DNA from 3 places in the Paenibacillus sp. FSL H7-0918 genome. Region 1 is predicted to be linked to each of the others. Evidence: riboswitches for the same ligand, from Rfam matches in the RefSeq annotation. Region 1 holds a riboswitch; each other region holds the start of a gene.
The links. Region 1 has a riboswitch for cyclic di-AMP ahead of MHI15_RS29665 (hypothetical protein). Riboswitches for the same ligand answer to the same signal wherever they lie in the genome.
Positions count from the first base shown of each region.

Region 2: another riboswitch for cyclic di-AMP. It lies ahead of MHI15_RS09455 (alpha/beta fold hydrolase); the one in region 1 lies ahead of MHI15_RS29665 (hypothetical protein).
Region 3: another riboswitch for cyclic di-AMP. It lies ahead of MHI15_RS14080 (3D domain-containing protein); the one in region 1 lies ahead of MHI15_RS29665 (hypothetical protein).

Region 1 covers NZ_JBBOWJ010000006.1:192,334-200,374, forward strand. The annotation lists gene MHI15_RS29635 (ABC transporter ATP-binding protein) at 1-479, shown strand, start outside; gene MHI15_RS29640 (ABC transporter ATP-binding protein) at 484-1,386, shown strand; gene MHI15_RS29645 (ABC transporter permease) at 1,379-2,659, shown strand; gene MHI15_RS29650 (hypothetical protein) at 2,694-2,882, shown strand; gene MHI15_RS29655 (hypothetical protein) at 3,347-3,706, opposite strand; gene MHI15_RS29660 (hypothetical protein) at 3,840-4,361, opposite strand; gene MHI15_RS29665 (hypothetical protein) at 4,376-4,930, opposite strand; cyclic di-AMP (ydaO/yuaA leader) riboswitch at 4,999-5,163, opposite strand; cyclic di-AMP (ydaO/yuaA leader) riboswitch at 5,583-5,772, shown strand; gene MHI15_RS29670 (hypothetical protein) at 6,024-6,440, shown strand; gene kdpF (K(+)-transporting ATPase subunit F) at 6,567-6,644, shown strand; gene kdpA (potassium-transporting ATPase subunit KdpA) at 6,657-8,041, shown strand, end outside.
Region 2 covers NZ_JBBOWJ010000001.1:2,092,295-2,100,335, forward strand. The annotation lists gene MHI15_RS09440 (cysteine desulfurase family protein) at 1-920, opposite strand, end outside; gene mnmH (tRNA 2-selenouridine(34) synthase MnmH) at 956-1,993, opposite strand; gene selD (selenide, water dikinase SelD) at 2,052-3,113, opposite strand; gene MHI15_RS09455 (alpha/beta fold hydrolase) at 3,706-4,515, opposite strand; cyclic di-AMP (ydaO/yuaA leader) riboswitch at 4,621-4,807, opposite strand; partial or broken gene MHI15_RS09460 (glyoxalase) at 5,054-5,164, shown strand; gene MHI15_RS09465 (hypothetical protein) at 5,242-5,415, opposite strand; gene MHI15_RS09470 (Nif3-like dinuclear metal center hexameric protein) at 5,500-6,294, opposite strand; gene MHI15_RS09475 (alpha-glucuronidase family glycosyl hydrolase) at 6,318-8,041, opposite strand, start outside.
Region 3 covers NZ_JBBOWJ010000001.1:3,118,578-3,126,618, reverse strand. The annotation lists gene yabG (sporulation peptidase YabG) at 75-977, opposite strand; gene rsmA (16S rRNA (adenine(1518)-N(6)/adenine(1519)-N(6))-dimethyltransferase RsmA) at 1,142-2,026, opposite strand; gene rnmV (ribonuclease M5) at 2,023-2,574, opposite strand; gene MHI15_RS14080 (3D domain-containing protein) at 2,751-3,917, opposite strand; cyclic di-AMP (ydaO/yuaA leader) riboswitch at 4,203-4,432, opposite strand; gene MHI15_RS14075 (TatD family hydrolase) at 4,631-5,401, opposite strand; gene MHI15_RS14070 (HD domain-containing protein) at 5,453-6,736, opposite strand; gene MHI15_RS14065 (AbrB/MazE/SpoVT family DNA-binding domain-containing protein) at 7,032-7,286, shown strand; gene rsmI (16S rRNA (cytidine(1402)-2'-O)-methyltransferase) at 7,710-8,041, opposite strand, start outside.

The DNA of each region.
Region 1 (8,041 bases):
CAAGTCTGCTGCTATTGGATGAACCTTCATCGGGTCTTGATCCTTTTGCCTGGAAGATTATGATCGAGACACTTCGTAAATATATGGATGAGCACAACGCAACGATTATCATCTCCACACACATTGTGGATGAGGTGCGACGGCTGGCGGATTATATCGTCCTTATGCATCGGGGAGAACTGCTGGGTATGGCTGAAAAAGACAGTCTGTTCGGTGCTTGGACCGAGGTTTGGGTGAATGCTGCGGATGAAGAGGAGCTTGCGGAGTTATCGGCTGAGTTGCCAGGAGGCTTGCACTTTACCATGGATACACCGGGTGTAGCTTCTTTTATCATAGAACAATTTTCTGAAAACGAGAAACGCATTCATGACTTGGGCGTAAAGGTTATCAAGAGCCGCAGTTTGGAACTGGACGAAATATTAAGTTTATGGACACAGGGTCATCGTCCTATTCTAATTGACCACAAGAGAGGGGACTAGAGAAATGGAAGCCTTAAAGCTGGAAAGTGTAGTTAAGCAATATGGAGAAAAAACCGCAGTAAACGGAATTAACCTAACCGTAGGTAAAGGGGAAATTTACGGATTACTGGGGGCGAACGGCGCGGGGAAAACAACCACGATGCGTATGGTGCTCGGCCTAATCTACCCTGATGAAGGCAAGATTTTGTATAACGGAAAACCTTTCAACAGTGAACTGCAGCAACTTATGGGTTATCTGCCCGAAGAACGTGGACTATATCCTAAGGTGAAGATCAGCGATCAAATCGTTTACTTGGCCCGCCTGCGTGGGATGTCAGCTAGTGATGCAGATAAGAGCTTGCGCTATTGGCTGGATCGATTCGAGGTTCCGGATTATTACAATAAAAAAATAGAAGAGCTTTCCAAAGGAAATCAGCAAAAAATGGGCTTTATCGCCGCTGTCGTTCATAAGCCGCAGATTCTGATTCTAGATGAAGCTTTCAGCGGGCTGGATCCAGTAAACGTGGAGCTGCTGAAAGATACGGTCAAAGAATTACGTGATTCGGGAACAAGTATCCTCTTCTCTACGCACCGGATGGAGCATGTGGAAGAGCTATGCCGTAACATTACGATTCTCGATCGATCCAATACGGTCGTTCAAGGGGATATCCGCACGATCAAGAATGGCTACCCGCGGGAAGAAGTATTGCTGCGTACAGCTAATGAGGTAAAAGGTTTGGAGTCCATCGCAGGTGTTACAGCAGTTAAACGGCTGGAGCGTGGGTATCTGTTATCGATCAGTGAGATCGGTGCAGCACAGCGTATTTTACAGCAGGCGATAGCACAGGGTGAAGTGGAGCATTTTGAAATCAAGGAACCTACGTTAAACCAAATCTTTATCAGAGCGGTGGGTGAATCTAATGAATAAGATGGGGACAATTATCGGCTTTACCTTTAAAAATAAAGTTAGAACGAAATCATTTATGATTACTACTTTGATTCTAGTATTATTGCTCAGCATAGGGATGAATCTTCCCTATATCATCGATCAGTTTAAGGGTGATTCGGCCAAAAGTGAAGTTACTCAAATTGCTGTGATTGCTGAAGAGGGAAATCAGGTTGCAGAATTGTTGAAGGCTTATACTGCGCCAGAGGGCATGCCACAGGCTAAGATAGTACAATATGCTTCTGCGGAGGATGCCGAGTTAAAGAAAGCATTAGATGAAGAGACCGTAGAAGGTTATGTTACTTTTGCGGAACCTACTGGTGAAGGGCTTCCACCCGTTACTTATCATAGTAATGATGGGGAACTAAACGGAGATGTGCAAGTTTATCTCCAAAATGCACTTCAGCAAGCAAACACACAATTCATCGTTGGCGACAAGCTGACCTCTGAACAGATTGCTGCAATGTCAACGCCTGTGCAGATTACTACACAACAGCTTAACGCAGGCGGTGGCAGTGAAAGCTCTCAGGAGGACACTCCAGCCATTAACTACATTATCGTATATGCCATGCTTATGTTGTTCTTTATGTCCATTATGATGACAGGCAACATGATTGCCGCAGAGATAACTTCTGAGAAAAGCTCGCGGATTATGGAGATTCTGATTACAAGTGCCTCACCTTTAGCGCAAATGTTCGGTAAAGTTATCGGTGTTTTCCTAGTAGGAATATTGCAAATTGGGATCTTTGTCGCAGCGATCGTCGTCAATTTGACGCTCCCGCATAATGCGACTGTATTGGCTGATTTTGATCTCGATTTAGGCCAGCTCAATATTAACTTGCTGCTCTATGGATTTGTCTTGTACGTATTAGGTTACTTCCTCTATGCCTTGATGTATGCGGCTGTAGGTTCGATTGTCAGCCGTACGGAGGATCTCGGTCAGGCGGTAATGCCAATCATGATGTTAGGCTTCGTAGCGTTCTATGTTCCACTGTTCAGTATCTCCAATGCAGATACTCTAGTGGTTAAGATAGCGAGTTATGTGCCTTTCACCTCACCATTGACGATGCTGCTCCGAATTGGTGTCGGCGAGGTGGCGATCTGGCAAGTCATTGTATCGCTGCTGATCCTGCTTGTGACTACCTTCATCTTCGGATGGCTGGCAGCCAAGATCTATCGTACCGGCGTACTGATGTACGGCAAACGCCCAAGTATTAAAGAAATCAGAAAAGCAATGAAAGCTTACAAGATCTAAGATGACCTCATATAACTTTTAAGGAGTGCTAATGATGTCTACAAGCGAACAATATACCATTATGCTTTTAATGAGTTCTGTATCGCTGGCTACGGTTAGTAGAATGCTTCCGGATGGCTCCACTTTTATGGATTTCGTTCAAGGCCTATTGACTGGTATTGCTATAGTGGGGATGTTGGCGGGATTGTGGATGTACGGTAAGGCGCGTAAGAGTAAAGCGTAATAGTAAGCACTGAGTTTTCGGGGGTATCCTAACAGCCGTTTATGGTTGCTGGGATATCCCCGTTTTTGAGTTGGCAATCTCTTTGTATACGAGCTGATATAGCTAACGGACCCAGCAGCACTTAAATGCAGCAATCATCGAGATTTAGCAAGATATCGGACACTATAGTCGCTATTGGCATGAAAAAGGGTGAATTAGTAGCTCTTTTAACCAAATAGTTGCACTGGAGTCCGATACTATGCTCAAAAGGCGATAAACGTGCAAGTAACGTCATCTGGGTCCGTAAGGCTTGTCTTGGTGGAAGATGATTAGGGCTTGCTTTAAGACGATCCAAGACGTTCATCGCTCGGGATTTCTACTGGAGTCCGAACGCCGGCCATATTTGTGGAAAAGCTTCAATTAAAGGCTCCTGAGTCCATTAGTCGCTTCATGCGCTCAAAGATCGTTTGAATTCTAGTCAGAGACTAAATTATAGAAAGATTTGCGCTCGTTAGTATATCCGTTTGGGTGGTCATCTGCTCCCGTAGAGCTCTAAGCTGTGTTTTCAGTGCGGGAACACTTTTTTGCAGAATAATGCTTATTTGAGAAAGAGGCAGCTTTAAGCCGTACCACAATACCTTCACAAGCTGTTCCTCCCAAGGTAATGCCTTAGCCGATAGAAGCGAGCGCCGGGCAAAAGAATCAGCACACTGGTGAATACAAGTGCGGTAAGCGTGGATAGAGAATAACTGAGGATCAAAATCATCCTGACGATATATTTTATGAAGCTCTATGAAGGTGCGGATAGTAATCTTGTCTGCCTCATTAGATTGTTCTAACAACATGGAACTAAGTACGTAGACTTCATTAGTATACTTTTGAACACACTCTGCAAATTTAGTACTGTAGGTGGACTCGGGAGGTAAGGGGTCAGGCATGGTGAACACGATCCTTTCAGATTGAGAGATTTGCTTGAATCTATAATATAGAAAAGTAAGAGATGGATTTATTGATGAGATCGGCGGTGTCTGGTTCCGGGCAACTGTGTTTTTGCTGGGAGGCAGTGGATAAAGCTTTTGAAGGCTTGTAGTAGAGCCGTTCACTTCTGGAATTGCTCCCCCCTGCTGCAACACTGTACAGACGCCCTTGCTGAATATGCCCTGCCAAGGATTTACCCTGGAGCTTGGCCTTTAAATCCTGCAAAGCACCCTGAACTAGCTCAAGCTTAACCTGCTCCCAATCTGAACCTTCGCGGCGGACCTTATCCAGCGCTTCTTCAAGACGGCAATGACAGATGGCCCGTAAAAAAGAACTCCATTTAATGAGATCGAAATTTTTGGTGTTGGCAGAGATCAGACAAGCCCCCCAACTGCAGCCTCCCTTACAGGTGAGCTTCAGAATACCATAACGGCAGCCTTCAGCCCCTTCCATTCCATAGTGAATAGGCTCGGGTTCATCCAATACAAATACTTCAATGCGGGATAGTCTGCGCTGGTCCATAGTAGGGTTCCTCCTTAGATTTCCAAAAGCTTTAAGTCTACATGATGAGTGACACTAGCCCTTTCTACACAAGCGAGCATTTCCATTTTATTCTCACAGACTGCGGTATGCTCTAGCCATAGTCGGAACTTCTCTTTTCGTATAACAGATAGATGTAAGGGAAAGGTGCTGCGGGATCTCAAGACATACCAACCGGCGCTTACATCTTTCCAAGGCTCCTTGAAGGCTGTAAACCACGGGAGCTTTTGGTGTGATGACCAATCCTGCTGCTGCTGTTGTTCTCGAATATTTTTATATATCTCATATACAATCTTAGAGTCTAAACAGTCTTTACAAGAAGAAGGTGTGCTGAACTGGCGAAGGGCTTGGATCTGGTTCTGGCCAAATGCATAGCCTACAATGTACCTGTGATTATGTTCTTCGAACCACAAGGCCCCGAAACAAACGTAATTTAGACTTATCGGCTCAAGCAGCCCTTGATGTATCCCTAAATAATAGTGCTTCAAAACATTCACCCCATCCAGCGTGCTATCACCTAATAAGCTTAGGTAACGCAAAAACCGCAGCAAGAGGAGGACCTCTGCTGCGGTTTTGGATTACAGGCAGATATACCTGGGCCAAAGCGTGGCGGATCAAGGGTCTCTCTCTTTACGCTTACGAGGTTAGCTGTCGGATTCGGACGGTGAGAGTCGCCCTACCTATTGAGACTTATGCAGTCTCCTTTGGATTCACCCCAAGTAGGCCAGGTGGCCTGATGGTTCCCCCGTTCCCTGCGAATGCAGGAACTCAGCGTTGATTGTTTTTCATGAATTAGATTCAACCCGAATCATACTCTTTTCAAGATTTTCTGTAAAAAACGGAAAATGTTCTTTTAGAGCAATTTTAACCATATCCTGCCGACTACGACTGAAAAACGAGGTAAATAGGTATTTATGGCGTGTTATCGCGCCTCTTTCTCGCTCAGCCTCAGCTTCTTGCGTTTCTACCTATAATGGGAATTTGCAGTATTTTCGCTCTAAAAAGGTGAATAAAATCACATGTATTATAGATAGCGATTAAACGCTCCAAACTCGAGTAAACAAGAGATATAGAGAGATTAGATATCAAGTAAGCGCTATCTAATGGGAAAATAGTTTTTAATTTGCATTATTTTGGCATCATTCAGGTTTTACAAGTCTTCGTGCATAAGAGTATGATTACTCCTGTTTCAACGACAATCGAATATTTGATCCGCTTAATTTCCGATAAGGAAAGCGGGGGAACCAACAATCGGCAGCCGATGTGAGAGTCGGAAGCCGATTATGGGGTGAATCCTGTAGAGGGTGTGAGTGAGCTCGCATCTATACAGGTAGGGCGACTCTCACCGCCCGAATCCGACAGCTAACCTCGTAAGCGTATGGAGAGAGGATGAGTGCAATGTGACCGCTAGCGAGCCACAGAGGAGATCCTTTGTGGCTTTTTGCTGTGCTCTTAGAAGCAAAGCATTTATGGAGGCCTCCCCTAAGAGGTCGCTAAATTCATCATTAGCGGTATTTGTAAGGCAGCGTCTAATGACGTGACACAACCGAGCTTTAGGTTGTGCCCGAAAATGACGATAGGTCAACATCCTTTCGGAGATTTTCGTTGCCTCCTTGTTGTAAATGAGCAGGAGGAGAAAAAAAGATGACGGATCAGAATGAATATGTGCTTGTATGTGCGCCTACAAAGGCGGGAGAACATTTCATTAAACTTCTGAAGTTCAGGGGTATTAAGATGGCGGGATTAACCAACAATGTGGCTGAGAAAGCTTTACTTGAGGAGCTCGGGATTGAGCAGGTTATTCTAGTGGATACCCGCCATCAGAGCACTTGGTTTCGCCCATCGTTCCCGGTAGGCAGGGTATATCTGTTTGAGAGCAGCTTTCCGCTTTGCTGCCGCTATATTCAGATGTGCCGTACCTGGACGACACAGCCGATTTTTGTGATTACAAGTTCAATAAATCCTAGATTGGTCTATAAAAGACTTGGTGCGAGCTATGTAATCTATTCCCATAGTGGTGATGCTGATTTTCTAATCGATAGATCACCTCATCAAGGATAATGGAAGGAGTGCGGAAGATATGATGGATCTGTATATGGTGGCTTCGTTAGCTGTAATTTACGGGTTATTTTATGGCTTTATGCGCTGGTGCGCAGGTGTAGTTGAGGATACGGGGAGGGATAAGCTGTGATTCTAGTAATCGCTGTTACCCTACTGTTGTTTATATATCTGGTTTACGCGTTGATTCATCCTGAGAAATTTTAAGGAGGGGCATTCATGGGCATTTTGCAAATAGTCGTCGTAATTGTAATTCTCATCTTGCTGGTCAAGCCGATGGGAACGTATTTATATCATGTATTTTCTAACGAACCGAATCGTACGGATCGCTGGTTTGCAGGCACAGAGAAAGGTATTTATAAGCTGATCGGCCTGAAAAAACGGGACGGAATGTCCTGGAAGAAGTATGCACTCAGCTTTGTTTTAACTAATATCGTACTGGTTGCTTTCAGTTATATTTTTCTAAGATTACAGCGGGGATTGCCGCTGAACCCGAATGGAATTGCCGATATGGAACAGACGCTTTCATTCAATACGGTGATCAGCTTTATGACCAATACGAACCTGCAGCATTATAGCGGGGAGACGGGACTATCGTATTTTTCACAAATGGCAGTCATCACGATGATGATGTTCACGTCTGCAGCGAGCGGATTTTCTGTTGCGGTTGCTTTTGTCAGAGGGATTACAGGACAGAAATCAGTCGGGAACTTTTTCGAGGACTTCGTAAAAGCACATATTCGTGTATTCATTCCATTAGCTCTGCTAGTTTCATTGGTGCTGGTAGGATTGCATGTGCCACAAACGCTCAAGCCATCGCTTGAGGTCACTACACTTGAAGGGCAGACGCAACAAATCGCTATCGGTCCAGTCGCTTCTTTGGAATCAATTAAACACTTAGGTACGAATGGTGGCGGCTTCTTCGGAGCCAATTCAGCGCATCCTTTTGAGAACCCTAATCCACTTACGAACGTTCTGGAGATTCTCTCTATGTGGATGCTGCCAGCCTCTTTGCCATATATGTACGGATTGTTCGCTAAGAACAAACGTCAGGGCTGGGTGATTTTCACAGCAATGATGACCTTGTTCGTACTACTGCTGGGATTGAATTATTATGCGGAAACCAAAGGCAATCCAGCTATCAATGCGCTGGGGATCGAGTCTTCGCAAGGCAGCATGGAAGGTAAAGAGGTACGTTTTGGTATCCCGCAATCTTCGCTGTTCACTTCGGTAACAACGGCAGCTACGACAGGTAGTGTTAACAATATGCATGATACGCTGACACCGCTGGGTGGCATTACCCCTCTGGCCCTAATGATGCTCAACAACGTCTTCGGGGGAAAAGGTGTCGGACTAATCAATATGCTGATGTATGCCATCATGGGTGTCTTCTTATGTGGACTAATGGTTGGCAGAACACCAGAGTTTCTCGGGCGAAAGATAGAAGCCAAGGAGATGAAGCTAATTGCGATTGCTATCCTTGTGCATCCGTTCATTATCCTTGTACCAACAGCAGGTGCGTTCTTAACGGACTTGGGCAACGGTTCCATCACGAATCCCGGATTCCATGGACTTAGCCAAGTGTTATATGAATATGTCTCTTC
Region 2 (8,041 bases), on a different contig from region 1:
TCGATAATTTCATGACCCACTGCTCCAAGAAAACTAACGTTAAGGGTGTTAGGCAAGCGCTTGTGTTTATGACCATTCAAATGAATTTTTTCGCCAAAAGACTCCTGCAGTCTTCCATAGAAATACTCCGTAACTTGCTTAACTCTTTTTCTAGAATCAGAGTCAGCAGCAAGCTCACAGGCTTTTCCTAAGCCAATAATGTAGGGTGTATTTTCTGTCCCCGCTCTTCGCCCCTGTTCATGGCCCGCACCGTGTATCAAAGGCTCAATGTGAATGCCGTCCCGAATGTACAATGCTCCAATGCCTTTGGGCGCATATAATTTATGGCCTGCAAGCGTTAGAAAATCCACTCCCAAATCCGCTACATCGAGGTCTACTTTTCCCGCAGATTGTGAAGCATCTGTATGAATAAGAATGCCCCGTTGGTGGCAGACCTCAGCTATTTCCTTGATCGGCTGGATCGTACCCGTTTCGTTATTAGAGTGCATGATGGAGACCAGAATGGTTTGGTCCGTGAGCTGCTTTTTCACATCGTCAACCTGCACCATTCCATACGAGTCAACAGGTACATAAGTCAGGTTGTAGCCCATCTGCTCCAGGTACTGACAAGGTTTAATTACCGCTGGATGCTCAATAGCAGACAGGATAATGTGATTACCTTTATGGCGATACGTTTGGGCTACTCCTTTAATGACAGTATTATTAGACTCACTACCCCCACTGGTAAAAAGCACCTCACCCGGCGCACAATTCAGGAAATCAGCCACCTGTGTTCTTGCCTGCTCTATTCCGAGTTTAGCTTCCCGCCCCAAAGAATGACTGCTTGAAGGATTCCCAAAATGACCGTAAAGATAAGGGATCATAACCTCTGCTACTTCCTTATCTACTGGTGTTGTAGCGTTGTAATCTAAATAGATCATATTAAGTAAAGCCCCCTTTAACCATAACGCGAAACTTATACTTCTTGATGTTTTAAAAAAGAACGCACAGCAGTCTCAGCTTCATCCAGATTATTCACTTTAAAAGTAACTCTCTCAATGCCTTCATACTGAGTGGACGTATAATCGTATCTAGGGTCGTAGTAATACTCTAGCAGCAGCGCCACAGCTTCGCCGAACAAATCTGCCTGCAAGCATCGCTCGATTTCTGCCGCAATAGGGATATGAATTCGGGATTTAATACTCCAAAATGCAGAAATACATTGTTCCTTGTATTCTTCTGGCCGATAATCCTCAAGGATTTGCTCCACTCTGGCATGCAAAGGCATCTCAATCCAGATCTGCGTTCCGCTCTCTTTTTGCTCGGCCATAAATGGGGGCATTACTACCTTACCAATCTTTTTGCTCTCTGCTTCAAATAGTACATAAGGAGAATCCCCGATCTTAATTAACTCCTCTAAAAGAAGACTATCGAACGTTTTTTGATTGTTCGCACGAAGGCCAATCTCACCAAAAATAGAACCACGATGACCTGCCATCCCTTCCAAATCCAGAACGGGGTAGCCTTGCGCTTTCAGGCGGTGTAACAGATTGGTTTTACCTGTGCCTGTATTTCCGTGAATCACATAAGACTTCGCCTTACATTCATAGGACTCCAATTCGTCGAGCACCCATTTACGATAAGCCTTATAGCCGCCTATCAGCCGGTAAGCATGAATATCCATTAAAGAGAGTACGGTCGCAGTTGTACGGCTGCGCATACCTCCCCTCCAGCAGAATACTGCTTTGTCTCCTTGAATCGCTGCAAATTCTTTGACAAAAGAAGGCAGTTTTGCCGCAGCAATCTCCAAACCACGTTCTTTCGCGGCCTGCACACTTGTCTGTTTATACAACGTCCCTACTTCAGCCCGTTCCTGATCATCAAAAAAGGGAATATTCAAACTATCCGGCAGCGTTGCATCTTTATATTCAGAAGGAGATCTAACATCAATAATGGTGATCTGCTTCTTGTTTTTTAACACTCTAAGTTCTTCCAGTGTAATGTCCTGAAACAATATGCTCTCTCCTCTGGTGGCTAACCTTCATAATTTGCTCTAAGCTGATATACAACAGTTATTCCACAGCAGCTATAACTGTAATCTGACCCGGATGCTCTTCCGTTACCTCTCCGATCAATGCCGCTTCTACCCCTGCATCTACTAACTCTTTTAGCAAATCTTCGCTTTGTTCAGGGGCCACAGAGATCAGCAGTCCGCCAGAAGTCACAGCGTCACATAGAATATAGCGGCTTAGTTGGTCCATCTCTTCCGGATAAAGAATGCTGCCTTCCAGATGGGCAAAGTTATTCTTAGTGCCTCCTGGAACAAATCCCTGTTCCGCAAGCTCTCTTACTCTTGGCAGCATCGGTACATCGCCTTGACGAATGATCAGGCCCGTGCCGCTCCCTTTAGCCATTTCCGAGGCATGTCCCAGTAGCCCAAATCCGGTAACATCTGTACAAGCATGTACATCATAAGGCTCCATGATTTCAGCCGCTTTTTTATTCAAAGTAGACATTACTGTCGTAAGGCGTGTGGTTTCTTCAGGAGATAGCTGATCCTTTTTAATGGAAGTTGTTAAGATCCCCACACCGATAGGCTTCGTTAGAATCAGCTTGTCTCCCACCTTGGCGCCCGCATTCGTTCTTACTTTGTCAGGATGCACAAGGCCCGTAACGGCCAATCCGAATTTGGGCTCTTTATCGTCGATGGAATGTCCGCCCACAAGAGTAGCTCCTGCTTCCTGTACTTTATCCGCTGCACCGCGCAAAATGTCACCGAGAATGCTTTTATCTAAAACAGAAATAGGAAAGGCCACAATATTAAGCACCGTAAGCGGCTTTCCACCCATCGCATAAATATCGCTTAATGCATTGGCTGCTGCAATTTGACCAAATGAATAGGGATCATCCACGATCGGCGTGAAAAAATCAACAGTTTGCACTAACGCTAATTCATCACTTAAACGATACACCCCTGCATCATCACTAGTATCAAGACCTACTAGTAGATCCGGGTTAGGAACAGTTGGTGGCAGACTACGAATAACCTGCATGAGATCGGCGGGACCGATTTTGCAGCCGCAGCCCCCTTTTGAAGATAATGAAGTCAGTTTTATAGTTTCAGCTTGAGACATCATGACTCAGCTCCTTTAGTATGAATTATCTTAATCTTACACGAGTAGATCGCATTGTACAAAATGCAAGAGTAGCAGATGCGTTGCTTACTACGCCTCCTTCTATAACTATTTAGAGTCTATTGTTCTTTCCCACGTCTGGTGAGCTATATTTGGTGCTGTGGTAGGGTAGGGACATTAAGTGGCGTTCTAGGTACAATATGCTTGTAAATGTTCAACATCCATCGGTTAGTAAAATAACCAAAGGCTGGCTCATTCGTAGATTTCACTACGGATGAGCCAGCCTTTAGTTAGATATCCATTATATTAGGGAAATTCTCCCTAATGTTCATCGATAATCGCTTTAAAATGAGGTTTTTAGGGAATTCCTCCCTAAAAATTCATGCAAATACCCATTTATGGCTAAAAACATCCTATTATTAGGGAGGATTTCCCTAATCTACGTTCTAGGAGCCATAATCTCCTTCATTTTAGGGAGAATTCCCCTAAAGTTCTTCCCAGAAAGACGACCCATAGCCAGCTCATTCCGCCCTGGCTATGGGACGCCTATTTTCTCACTTAAACGCTTCGCTTGTGAAGGTCTCCCTATAGATCAGCTAATCTGCTGACTGCCCTGCTGCTTCTCTAAGAAACGCTGAAGAATCGCATTGAATTGCTCCGGCTGGCACAGATTACTTGGATCTAATGCGTTCGGAATAATCGCCAACTGCGCCTGCGGCAGCTGAGACACCATTTCCTTCATACAATTCACTCCAAATTCATTAAAGTCCCCCACAATACATAATGCAGGACGTTTAAAAGCCTTTAAACATCTGGTGTAATCAACATGGCTCGTAGCCAGCCTTTGCCGATATAACTCCCGGGGGCGTTTGTCCAGCAGTCCTCTTCTAATCTCATTGTAGGCCAGACTCCAGCGCTCTCGGTACATCATCCGAATCGAAGGCAACACCAGCTCGCTTGGGAGATAATACATTAGTAAACTGCAATATGCTGCCATAGTTTGTATTTTCCCTACTATTGTTGATCCGTGAGTCCTACAAAAGCTATCCGCGACCACAATGGCTTTTACACGCTCAGGATATTGTTTGGCAATATGCTGAACGACTAAGCCACCATAGGCGATTCCTACAAAAACTGCTTCACGGATACCTAGGTCATTCAACAGCATAATCAGATCCAGACATTGCGTCTCAATAATCTCATGTGGGGCCTCCAGCAGTTTACCAGACTTGCCATTCCCCCGTAAATCGCACAAAATCACTTTATATTTATCGGAAAAATACTCCAGCTGTGGTTTGAACATACTGTGTGTTAATCCATGTCCATGGATAAACACAACCGGAGTGCCAGTTCCATTGATTTCATAATAGAGCGAAGTTCCGTTCAGTTTAGCGATAGGCAAAGGTAACACCTCTTTCATAATAAATTCTACGACTATATCTGCTTAAAAACGCAGCAAAAAACCACAGAGGGATTCTCTGTGGCTATTCATCACTAAACACGCCATTCATCCTCTCTCCATACGCTTACGAGGTTAGCTGTCGGATTCGGGCAGTGAGAGTTGCCCTACCTGCAGGGATGCATATTATGCACCCGGAACAGGATTCACCCCATAACCAGTGCCGACTCTCACATCGGCTGCCAGTTGTTGGTTCCCCCGCTTTCCAGAAACGGAAATTAAGCGGATTGCTTATGTAATTGTAAATTTAAGATAATTCTCAGTTCTGAGATGAATCATACTCTTGTAAGGTTTTCTTGTAAAGGAGGGCTCTGGTCAAAATAATGTTGAAAGCAATGCTTTTCATTTCATATTAAGCATACTCTTCATTTTCTCTTTCTTTTGCTCTTGTTTACTCGTTTTCTTTAGAAAAACTGCTCTGAAGCAAGCGAAAAAGGGGGTGATTCACCAGTACTTTCCTATTTAATAAGAAACGACAATCTTCAATACCAATATTGGGCCAGTTTCTGTACCTTGGGGTGTTCGTCGTTTCTATGTCCCCGATCCGTTTGGCAAGCTTGTTAATATTATTTCACATGAACAGCACGAATGATTTCATAAAAAAGAAAAAAGCTAAGCAGAATCAGAGATCTCCCCCTGTCCACTTAGCTTCCTTTTACAATACTATGGCTACAAAAGATCGGCGTTTTTCAATGCATGCTCCCAGCTTGGAAAAAAGAACAGCGCACTTCTCATAAGCTCTGGGTCGCTTTGCTTTACTTGTTTTTTACTGATCGAGCTTCCGTCGCTTTGCAGCTTTTTGATCCGACTTAATACTTCATCAGCCTCCAAAGGAATTTCCATTGAAACACTCCTTTCTCAGTGACCTGTTTCCCTTCATTTTCTCCATAATATGTTTATTTATTCCGTACTCTTAATTTCCCCAGATTAAACCATCTGATAGATGGGTTGTTCAGCAATGAACCGGGTAGGAAGCATGGGATATTTGTCTGCTAAGATTTCAGCTAAATATTTCATCCCCGGTGCTTCACTCTCCGCATGACCTAACATGATGAGCGCTTTAGATCTGCCTTGGTGCCCTGCATCCCGCACATATTCCGGAGTCTCCCACTCTGGTCCCTCTCCAGCGATAATTAAATCAAGATTGTGATCATTAAAAAGCGGAATAGCCATCATCCCGCCTCCCCTGTAACCTATTAATATCCCTACGCGTTTGCAGGACAGAGACAGGTCACCAGCAGCGCGTACATAAGAGATGCCTAGCTTACTTTTAATATACTGAGCAGCTTCCATTACAGTCATAGCAGGAATAGTGAGAATCGTAGCAGCCGCTTGCTGCTCTTCCACATAGTCTGACCAATCCAGCTCTCGCAGCAAACCCATCATAATCCCATCCGGCTCTTGCCGATGCCAATAATCATGATAACGAAAAATAGCTATTGGGGAATGTTCGATCAGACTTTTTTTCGCATGATAAACCGGATCACCTTCTAACCACTCGCTCGCTGCATGATGGCTATAAAATACACCTTCATGCGTGATCAGCAAATTGGCTCCTAACGCTATTGCTTGCTCCACAATATTTTGTGTGGCAGAGAAGGCCGTAATAATCCCTGTGACTTCAGTTTCCGGTTCCCCTGGGTTCAGAATATCCACAGTCCCTTCTATCTGTTCCACAGTTCCCATTAAATCTTTCAAAATCGCTCTAATCGTGAGGCTCACTCCATCATCCCTCGGTTCAAAATCTAATAAATCTTTCTGCCTTTAAGATCCTCAATTCCGCTCTTACGGTAAAAATACGTATTGATCCGATCTCTCCATTCCTGCGCATGCTCTGCTTGCTCTTCAAGACGTTGCTTCACTTGCACATACAATCCACTATCCATGCTGCCTTCAAGTGATTCCCATGTTGCTAGAAGCTGTGCAGCCTGCTCTGCCCCTTCGAAATGAGTATCGTAGATATGTTGTATAACCGTTTGCCCCGATTGCAGAACATGCGTGTATGGAACATGATGGAAGAACAGCAGCAGCTCTTCTGGACAAGACGCTAGATTCTCATAATTTGATGCATTAAGACCCATATACTGTCCGCTATACCCCGTTCCCGATTTGACTGAACGATCCACACCAATGCCCTTATGATCCGCATAATGGTACGTTCCCCACTTGGCGTATTCATATCCATCCACATTCGGCCCATAATGATGATCCGGATTAACCATCCAGCCCACACCTAATGGAGCTGTGTAAGATTCGTAAATCCTCCATGAGTCCATTAACATCCCGCGAATAGCAGCCACTAGACCTTCATCAGTGCCAAAGGTAAGGCGAATCCATTCCTCAGCTATTTCTTTTGCCGTCAGCTCCGGATTCCAAATTAATCTCCCATATCCATACAGATTGGCTTGAGCTAACCCATGCCCCGTCCAGTTCATGTCATCCCCAACATTAGTTACAGCAGCCACACCATTATATTTATTTCCCCACACCGATCCGTCCACAATATGTTTCACAAGCGTAGTTTGCCCTTTGGCATAAGTATTGAAATCAAGGACTTCTTTCCACTCTGGAACGAGATAACAGAGATGCCGCTGCTGCCCCGTATATTCTTGAGCAATCTGAAACTCCATCAGATGATTGGTATGTTCCAGTGCGCCAAACAGCGGAGATACCGGTTCTCTGACTTGAAAATCCATCGGTCCATTCTTGATTTGCAGCACTACATTATCATTAAATCGGCCATCCAATGGTTTGAAATGATCATACGCTGCTCTGGCCCGATCTGTCTTACGGTCACGCCAATCCTGCTTGCAGTTATATACGAAACAACGCCAAATCACGATTCCGCCAAACGGCTCCAGTGCTTCTCCCAGCATATTAGCGCCATCGGCATGGTCACGCCCGTAAGTGAATGGCCCTGGTCGATTTTCTGAATCCGCTTTGACCACAAACCCGCCAAAATCAGGGATCACTCGATAAACCTCACCCGCCTTATCTTTCCACCATTGCCGCACCGCTGGGTCCAGTGGATCAGCTGTCTCCAATGCTCCGATCTGTATCGGACTGGCGAAGTTAGCACTGAGGAATAGCTTAATTCCGTATACGCGGAATATTCCTGCAATTAACGCGATATCAGGCAAATATTGCTCCGTTATAAATAGAGATTCAAGCTCATGAACATTCACATTGTTAATCGAAATCGCGTTGATCCCCACAGAGGACATCAATCTGGCATAATCACGCAGCCGCTTTGTATCGTTAAGAAATTGATTGGACTCGTAAAAAAAGGACCGTCCAGCATAGCCACGTTCAATACTGCCATCAAAATTATCCCAGTGATTAATCATTCGCAGGCCGTTCACCGGATTCATAGACAAATTCAGAGCGTCTATCTCGCTTTCTGTTCCTATCAGCCGTAACAGATGGAATACGCCATACAATATTCCAACAGGCGTTGAAGCACCGACAG
Region 3 (8,041 bases), on a different contig from region 1:
CCTTTCTTTCGGATATTCTATTCAGCCCATTCAAATTACCTATATTCCTGACACCATAGACCTATCTCTGCCGCTTAAATGGCTGATGGTGTCACTTTTAGCGCCGACAGATTCTGCAGTCGCGGCATTCCGATGCGGAAGCTGCCACGGGTCTCAACACCACCAATACCCTGATTACCGCTGATGGTATTATTCAGAACATCGCTAAGATTTACAGTATCCCTGATGGAAGTAAAGGATGATTTTGCTGCTACATACACGGGATCCAGAGCATGGATCAAAATTCGACCAGGTGAACTGGCAAAATTAGCTCCAGCTCCAAGTAAGGCCTCGAAATGAGATTGACAAGCACCGGCAACAATAGTCAACGCATCAAAATTCCGCTCATACTCCCTAGCTACCCTAATAGCAGCTATAAAGTTTTGCGAATTTTTATAGCTATTCAGACTATACAGATCGTAAGTATGCTGTTGCTTCAGTACCCCATCATGACCAGTGATCACTACAATATCTGGGCGTACACGGGGCAACAGCCGGTATAACGTATCAGCCATTGCAGATTCATGAACATGATGCCCTTCAGCGGGAATCCGCAGCTGCTCGTATAAGCTAAGGCTCTTATTCAAATATGCCGGATCGCCATCCAGATGCAGTACTTTACCTGGCACTTCAAAATAAGGAGCTTCCTTGGACGGTGGAGCCCATGTCCCCTCTGTTAGGGTTCCCCCGCTCCGCTGACTTTGCTCCTGACGGTCCTTCCGCAGCTGTGTCAGTGATTCCTTCGCTTTGATCTGTGCTTGCTGTCCCCGTTCCGTTATTCGGGTAGGAGGCACTTGAACCAGGTCATCCAGAGGAGAATCCGCCAACAGGCGGAAATCTGTGCCTTTAATGACGGCTCTATCCTGCACAATATTATCTACACGAAATGTTAAATCACCGCCATAAGATTTGCGAACGACCAAGTCTCCTAAATTCATTACAACCACCACCTCTACCCCATCGTATGGGCAAAGGCCTCAGTTGGTTCATAACTCAACATATTTTTAAAATATAAGAATGTATAATGCTCCACCAGAATAACATCCTTATATTTCTACGAGAAACGGTTGTCGTCCTTAAGACAACAACCGTTTCCTATTGCTTATTCAATTCCAGCGGCTAGCAAAACACCGCTTAAGCGGGCGTATTCTTCAAGACTGAGTGTTTCTCCGCGACGGGTCGGTTCAATACCCGCTTCTGCGAGTAAAGCCTCCAGCTGCTCACGTCCTTGTTCAGGGAAGTAACGAGCCTTCAGATTGTTAGCAATCGTCTTGCGGCGCTGTGTGAAAGAAGCGTGAACCACTTCAAAGAAATGCTTCTCACTCTCCACCTTTACCGGAGGATGCTCTCTAACCTTCAGACGGATAACAGCAGACTCCACATTAGGTTGAGGGATGAATACCGTACGTGGCACGATACAGACGAGCTCAGGCTCGCTGTAGTACTGCACGGCAATGCTAAGACTTCCGTATTCCTTTCCACCTGGAGATGCAGCCATACGCTCCGCAACCTCCTTCTGAATCATTACAACGATGTTATCAAGGGGAAGCTTCTCTTCGAGCAGCTTCATCAGAATCGGAGTAGTCACATAATAAGGCAGGTTAGCAACCACACTGACCTTGTTCACAGTGGTGAAATCTTCCTTGAACATTTCCTGCAAGTTCACATTGAGGACATCATCGTTACGAACCTTAACATGGGGATAGGGGGAAAGTACGTCTTTTAATATTGGAATCAGTCTACGGTCAATCTCTACGGCAGTTACAGCACCCGCTGTTAGTGCCAGACGCTCCGTCAGCGCTCCAATTCCCGGCCCGATCTCCAGCGCCCCAGAATCGCTATCTAGTCCAGCAGCGTCTACAATCTTGTCCAAAATATTTTGATCAATCAAAAAATTCTGTCCCAGGCTTTTCTTGAACTTGAATCCATAACGTTGAATAATCTCTTTGGTCCGTTTTGGAGTCGAAATTTCCTCTCTACCACTCATGAAGTAATGCCTCCCTGATCAATTTGGGCGAGAGCCCCGGCAAATTCCTCCCGCGTAATCCCAAACATCGCCAGCCGCTTGTACAGCTGTTTGCCGTTACAATATCCGATTCCAAGCAAATTACCAAGTGCCATACGTCTTTCAGCAGCCCGAGGGTGTACAAGCATTCCAGCGGCCATAAGATCATCAATACCAATCAAAGCAGGTGCTCCTTCAAAAGAGGTATGTACATTACGCAGCGCATGACGAATCGCCTCTGGCGATGCATTCTCTACACCGATATCCCCTTTTCGAGTTGCGTCCTTCTCTGGAATAAAAGCATGCTTGCAGCCCGGCACCTTCGCTGAAACGATTTTACGAATTCGCTCCCCAGCATGGTCCGGGTCCGTAAGAATAATAACCCCTCTACGTTCCATAGCAAGCGCGATCTTAGCAATTACAGTCCGGTTTACAGCAGAGCCGCCTGTCTCAATGGTATCCGCTTCTACAGCACGCTTAATGGCTACGGTATCGCTTTTGCCTTCAACGACGATTAATTCCTTAATCATATTTCTTGACTCCTTCCAAAAAAAGCAAAAAGAAGAGGATTCGCTCCTCTTCTTTTGGTTAAAGAATGTATAAGTGATGAGCGGTTGCTCTGCGATCAACGAAATGATCATCCAGCGTTCCTTAACGGTTATCATCACTATAGCTTATCAAAGGATTTTTTGCAAAAGCTTCAGTTCTAGTTAAGCTCTGGTTTCACAGGTCCAATCACATAAACGGTACGTGATTTACGGCCGAAATTACGAGCATGGCTCAGGGAATCATAATAGACATCCACTTTATTGCCTTTAATGGCACCGCCAGTATCCTCTGCACGGCGGAATCCAAGCCCATCGATATAAACCCACCAGCCAATAGGAATTACATTCGGATCTACTGCAATTGTACGACCTTCCGTTACGCGTGTTCCGGAGGCAGTTTTAGTACCTATCCCTGGCTCTTCTGACGAATAAGCTGTCATGGAGACGTTCTTAATCATCTTCTTGTACTCAAAGTCTACGCCAGCCTTGCTTGTGACGTTCTTAGTCTTAGCGCTAACTTTAGTCGTTTTGGAGGTAGTGCTTGATTTGGAAGTTGTTGTAGCTTTAGCAACTACAGTAGGCTTAGGAAGTGCTTTAGTACCAACGGCAATGATCTTATCTTTTGTTACCGTTTGTACTTCCTTGCCGATCATGCGCATAGAGGCCAGTTCTCCGTCTTGATAGATCTTTTCAATATGCTGAACCATGACGCCTGGTTTGCCTGCCTGTGCCACTCTAACTGTTCCCACAGTAAGGGAGGGATCTGCTGTCTTAATAACACGGAAAGGTAAGTTAGTTGTTCGCTGTACCGTTTGCTTGTTGATACGAACGATCTTAATCTCCATGTCAGCAGAGATGGTGGTGTCTAACGAAGGAAAAATCTTATCATAGCCTTCTAGGTTGATACCCAGTTTGTCAATCGCTTGACCGATAGTGTCTTCGGTCGTATATAACGTTTTTGTTGCTCCGTCCGCAGTAAGGCTAAATTTCTGCGCACGATTGATAACGACACGGTCACCGTCTTTTATTTCATCACTCAGACCTAAAGATAATTCATCATGCGGCTGCAGCGAAATTTGCTCTTTCTCCAACACATCACCAAGAAGTGCTTCTCGCGTTTCAAGTGTCTGTGTTTGCCCGTCTATTACTAAAACTAATTGTTTATTACTTTGACCGTGTACGTACAGCAGAATTAACAGCGCGATTGCGATTGAAATCACACCTGCAAGTAAAAGTACGCGAGTATTTACTTGCTCCCACCGTAATGCGAAAGACCTGCTGGATGACTGCGAATCATGGGATACCTCTGGTTGGAATAAGCCCATTCTCTCCATCCTCCTTACATAGCCTCGTCGTCAATTTGTATATCATGAGGACTGAATTTCTTTGACGAAACTATTTGAGATTGTCACAGGATACGCACGTATTAACTTAGCGTCTCCTGCTCATGGATCGCCTGCTCGGCACAGCTACTCCCACACCTGTTATATAACAGTATGCGGGCAACATTCAGTTTATTCAAAAATAAAGAAGCCTAAAAAGAGTTCTCTTGAGGACTCTTTCGTGGCTTCTCCGATGTCAGAATACGCGGGAATGTTTGTGCACGAGGTTGCCTCTCTTACTTGCGCTTACGGGGTTAGCTGTCGGGTTCGGACGAAAGAGAGACGCCCTATTTCAGGTCACCCGCTCACGGCGGTTGCCCTTAAATTCACCCCAAAGACCACGTGAAGAAATCAAATATTGTTCTGCGGCAATTCCTAGTCGTATTCAAGATACAGGCATGCGGCAGTTCAATATTGGTTCCCCCGTTCTCCATACGGAGACTCAGCGAGACGATCCATGAATCAATGGCTGTCACAATAACAACAGCTCACATCACTGAAAAGATGATATCCTGTTTTGATGCATGTTGTAAAGGACGATTCAACCACGTTTACGCAAATATATGGTTAAAATATTGTAATAATCAGCCGTTTTTATATTAAAAAAGTTTAATATATCGGCCATTCTCTATTTTTCACCCGTTTTACTCCTGTTTTCAGACAATCCCAAATCGTTCCAGTGCGTTCGCATACGTAATTTTAGCCAATTCTTCCCATGTTAACCCTTTAATTTCAGCCGCAGCCTCTGCTACTAACTTCACATGAGCACTCTCATTTCGCTTGCCTCGGAAGGGGTGTGGAGTCAAATATGGAGCGTCTGTTTCGATCAATAATCTGTCCAATGGCGTCTGTGCAAGCACCTCTTTAGGCACTCTGGCATTTTTGAACGTGATCGGTCCTCCAAATGACAAATGAAATCCTAGGTCTAGACACATTTTTGCGGTTTCCCAGCTGCCTGAGAAAGAATGCATCACGCCACCAATTTCATTTGCTTTTTCCTCCCGTAAAATCCGTACGACATCTTCATGGGCATCACGGTCATGTATACAGATTGGCATTTTTAGTTCACGGGCTAGTCCAATTTGTTTGCGGAAGACCTCCTGCTGCACATCCTTGGGAGAGGTATCCCAATAATAATCCAACCCAATCTCTCCGATGGCCACCACTTTCTCATGGCTGCAAAGAGAGGCGATCCAATCGAGGTCCCCCTCTTTCATATCAATCGCATCCTGTGGATGCCAGCCCACCGCTGCATAAATATAATCATAAGATTCAGCCAGCTTCATCGTTGAAGGGATCGTTTCCCGATTAAATCCAATATTGATCATCTTGCTAACTCCGGCCTCTACTGCACGAGCTATAACTTCCTCGCGATCCTCGTCGAATTGAGGCGCATCTAAATGTGTATGTGTGTCGAACAGATACATTTTAAAGCTCACTCCTTGTTGTTTTTATCAATAGTTCCATAAATATTTGTATTATTTTGCAAAAATCTCTGCTACAGAAGAGGGCAACCGTGTAAGGGCTTTTTTCAGCTTATCCTGTGGGAAATATAGGTGATATCTGCCACGATGAATCCCGCTTATTGAGCGCACAATATCCGATACCTCTGAAATTTCCCGCAATTGCTCATTGCGATCAAGCAGTAAAATTTGATTATTGTCGAAGGCTGCTCCTGGACGGAACACATCATAAGGCAAATCTGTCGGATAATCAATCTCTAAGTCATATTCTGGGTTAAGTCCCGCTCCCGCAAAACTGCTGCGGATTTCCGTAATCATATCTGTATCCAAATTCTCGATCTCTACATATTTATACAGTTTACGATGAATAAAACGGGTACACAAGTCGCTTAATAACTCATCTTCTTCAAGTGTCCATTGCATAAAAGCAGTCTGTACCAGTGCCTCATCAAGCATTAAATATTGCTTCACTGTTACTTCTCCTCGAAAGAGATCTTCCAGCGGAGCGATCATAAAGCGAAATTTGTACTCCTCCTGGAACAATTCTTTAGCTCTACGGAAGATTTGACGCAAAATAATTTCAGAGCTGCGCGTCACCGGATGAAAATATACCTGCCAGTACATTTGATAACGCGACATTAAATAATCTTCAATGGCATGCATACCTGATTCTTTTACTACAATCCGCCCATTATAAGGACGAAGCATTCTCAAAATCCGATCAATGTCGATGGTTCCATAGTTTACACCTGTATAGTACGCATCACGCAGTAAATAATCCATACGATCAGCATCCAGTGGACTGGAAACCAAATTGACAACAATTTCATGCTCATAAGTCTTAGAGATAACTGAAGCTACTTTACGAGGAAAATCTTCCTCCACATCACGCAATATTTCGGTAATCTCCGTGTCCTCCAAAATAATCCGGCAGGTCCAATCCTCATGGTTCATTTCAAAAGCTTCTTCTATAGAATGTGAAAATGGGCCATGCCCTAAATCATGCAGCAAAGCCGCACACAAAGTAAGCAAACTTTCTTCTGGAATCCAATCCTTATACCCGCTGCGCTCAAATTGCGAAATGATTCTGCGTGTAATTTCATATACTCCTAAAGAATGAGAAAAACGACTATGCTCTGCACCATGAAAAGTGAGATATGAGGTACCTAACTGGCGAATCCGGCGTAAACGCTGAAATTCTTTTGTATTAATTAGTCGCCAAATAATCGTATCCTGTACGTGAATATAATTATGAACGGGATCTTTGAAAACTTTTTCTTCCGTGAGCGGCTGCTTCATGAGATCAACTCCTTCTAATAATTTAATATGATTTTAACTAATATCAGTATATAATAAGTAATTATGTCGTACTTTGTCGAAAAGTATCATTTTTGGTCTTGGTAAATCGACAAAATGCTTTCAGGGTAATTCTTAATTTTTATAGGGACATTCAAAGTTCTTATGGAAATTTTCTTATTCAGCCTATGAAAAAAGGTTGACTGATTTGGGAATCGTTGGTATTATAAGTATCATAAAACAGTGAACAATGTCGAATAATGACGTTTTTGGAACATTGAGAGGAGTAACGATTGTTATGATGAAATCAACAGGAATTGTAAGAAAAGTAGACGAACTTGGACGGGTTGTTATTCCTATTGAATTACGCCGTACACTTGGCATTGGCGAAAAGGACGCATTGGAAATTTACGTTGATGGCGAACGGATTATGCTTAAAAAGTATGAGCCTGCCTGCATTTTCTGTGGCAACGCTGAGAACGTAACTTACTTTAAAGGAAAAATAGTTTGTCATGAATGCATATCTTCCATCCCTACCCCTGTGACAAACTAAATTAAATAGTATATAATAGAACTAATCAAATTGTTAATTCTAACCTTTTCATATCTCCTTGACCTCCCGTGACCGCGGGAGGTATTTTTTATGTCTGGGTTTGCCCTCCTGGTTATCCCCTCCCTAAGGGCAATGTGCTTCAAGACGGAACTAGTAATACTTAGTTGTATTTCTTACAGTTATTTTAAATGCTTTTTACCATTAAACGAATTAATTGTATTTTGTACACTTATATTTCCTATATCTCCGTGAAATCAATCCTTTCCACCTTTATAACTGTATGAAGTACAACTAAACGAACAAATACATAAAAAAATTCAAAAATAACTGTACAAAATACATTTAACCCGCAGATAAATCATTCAAGCTCGGGCAGGCCGTTTCCGACAATCCTTAGTTATTCTAAGAATTCGTCTACAACACTTACTCTTCTGCTCTATCAAGCAACGCATTATAAATATCCCGTTTGGCTACACCCCGGTCTGATGCCGCTTTTTTCATAGCCTCTTTCCGTGGTACATCCTGTGCTTCGTAATGAGCTACATGATCTTCAATGCTTAACTGACGCCACCACGCCGATTCTGCGATTTCTGCATCTTCCTTGCTCTCCCCTTCTACGACAATAACATATTCGCCTAGCGGAGGATGTTCAGCCAGCCATAGTGTACATTCCTCAATCGAACCGCGTAGAAACTCCTCATATCTTTTCGTTAATTCACGTGCCAACACAATCTGGCGATTACCGAATGCTTCTT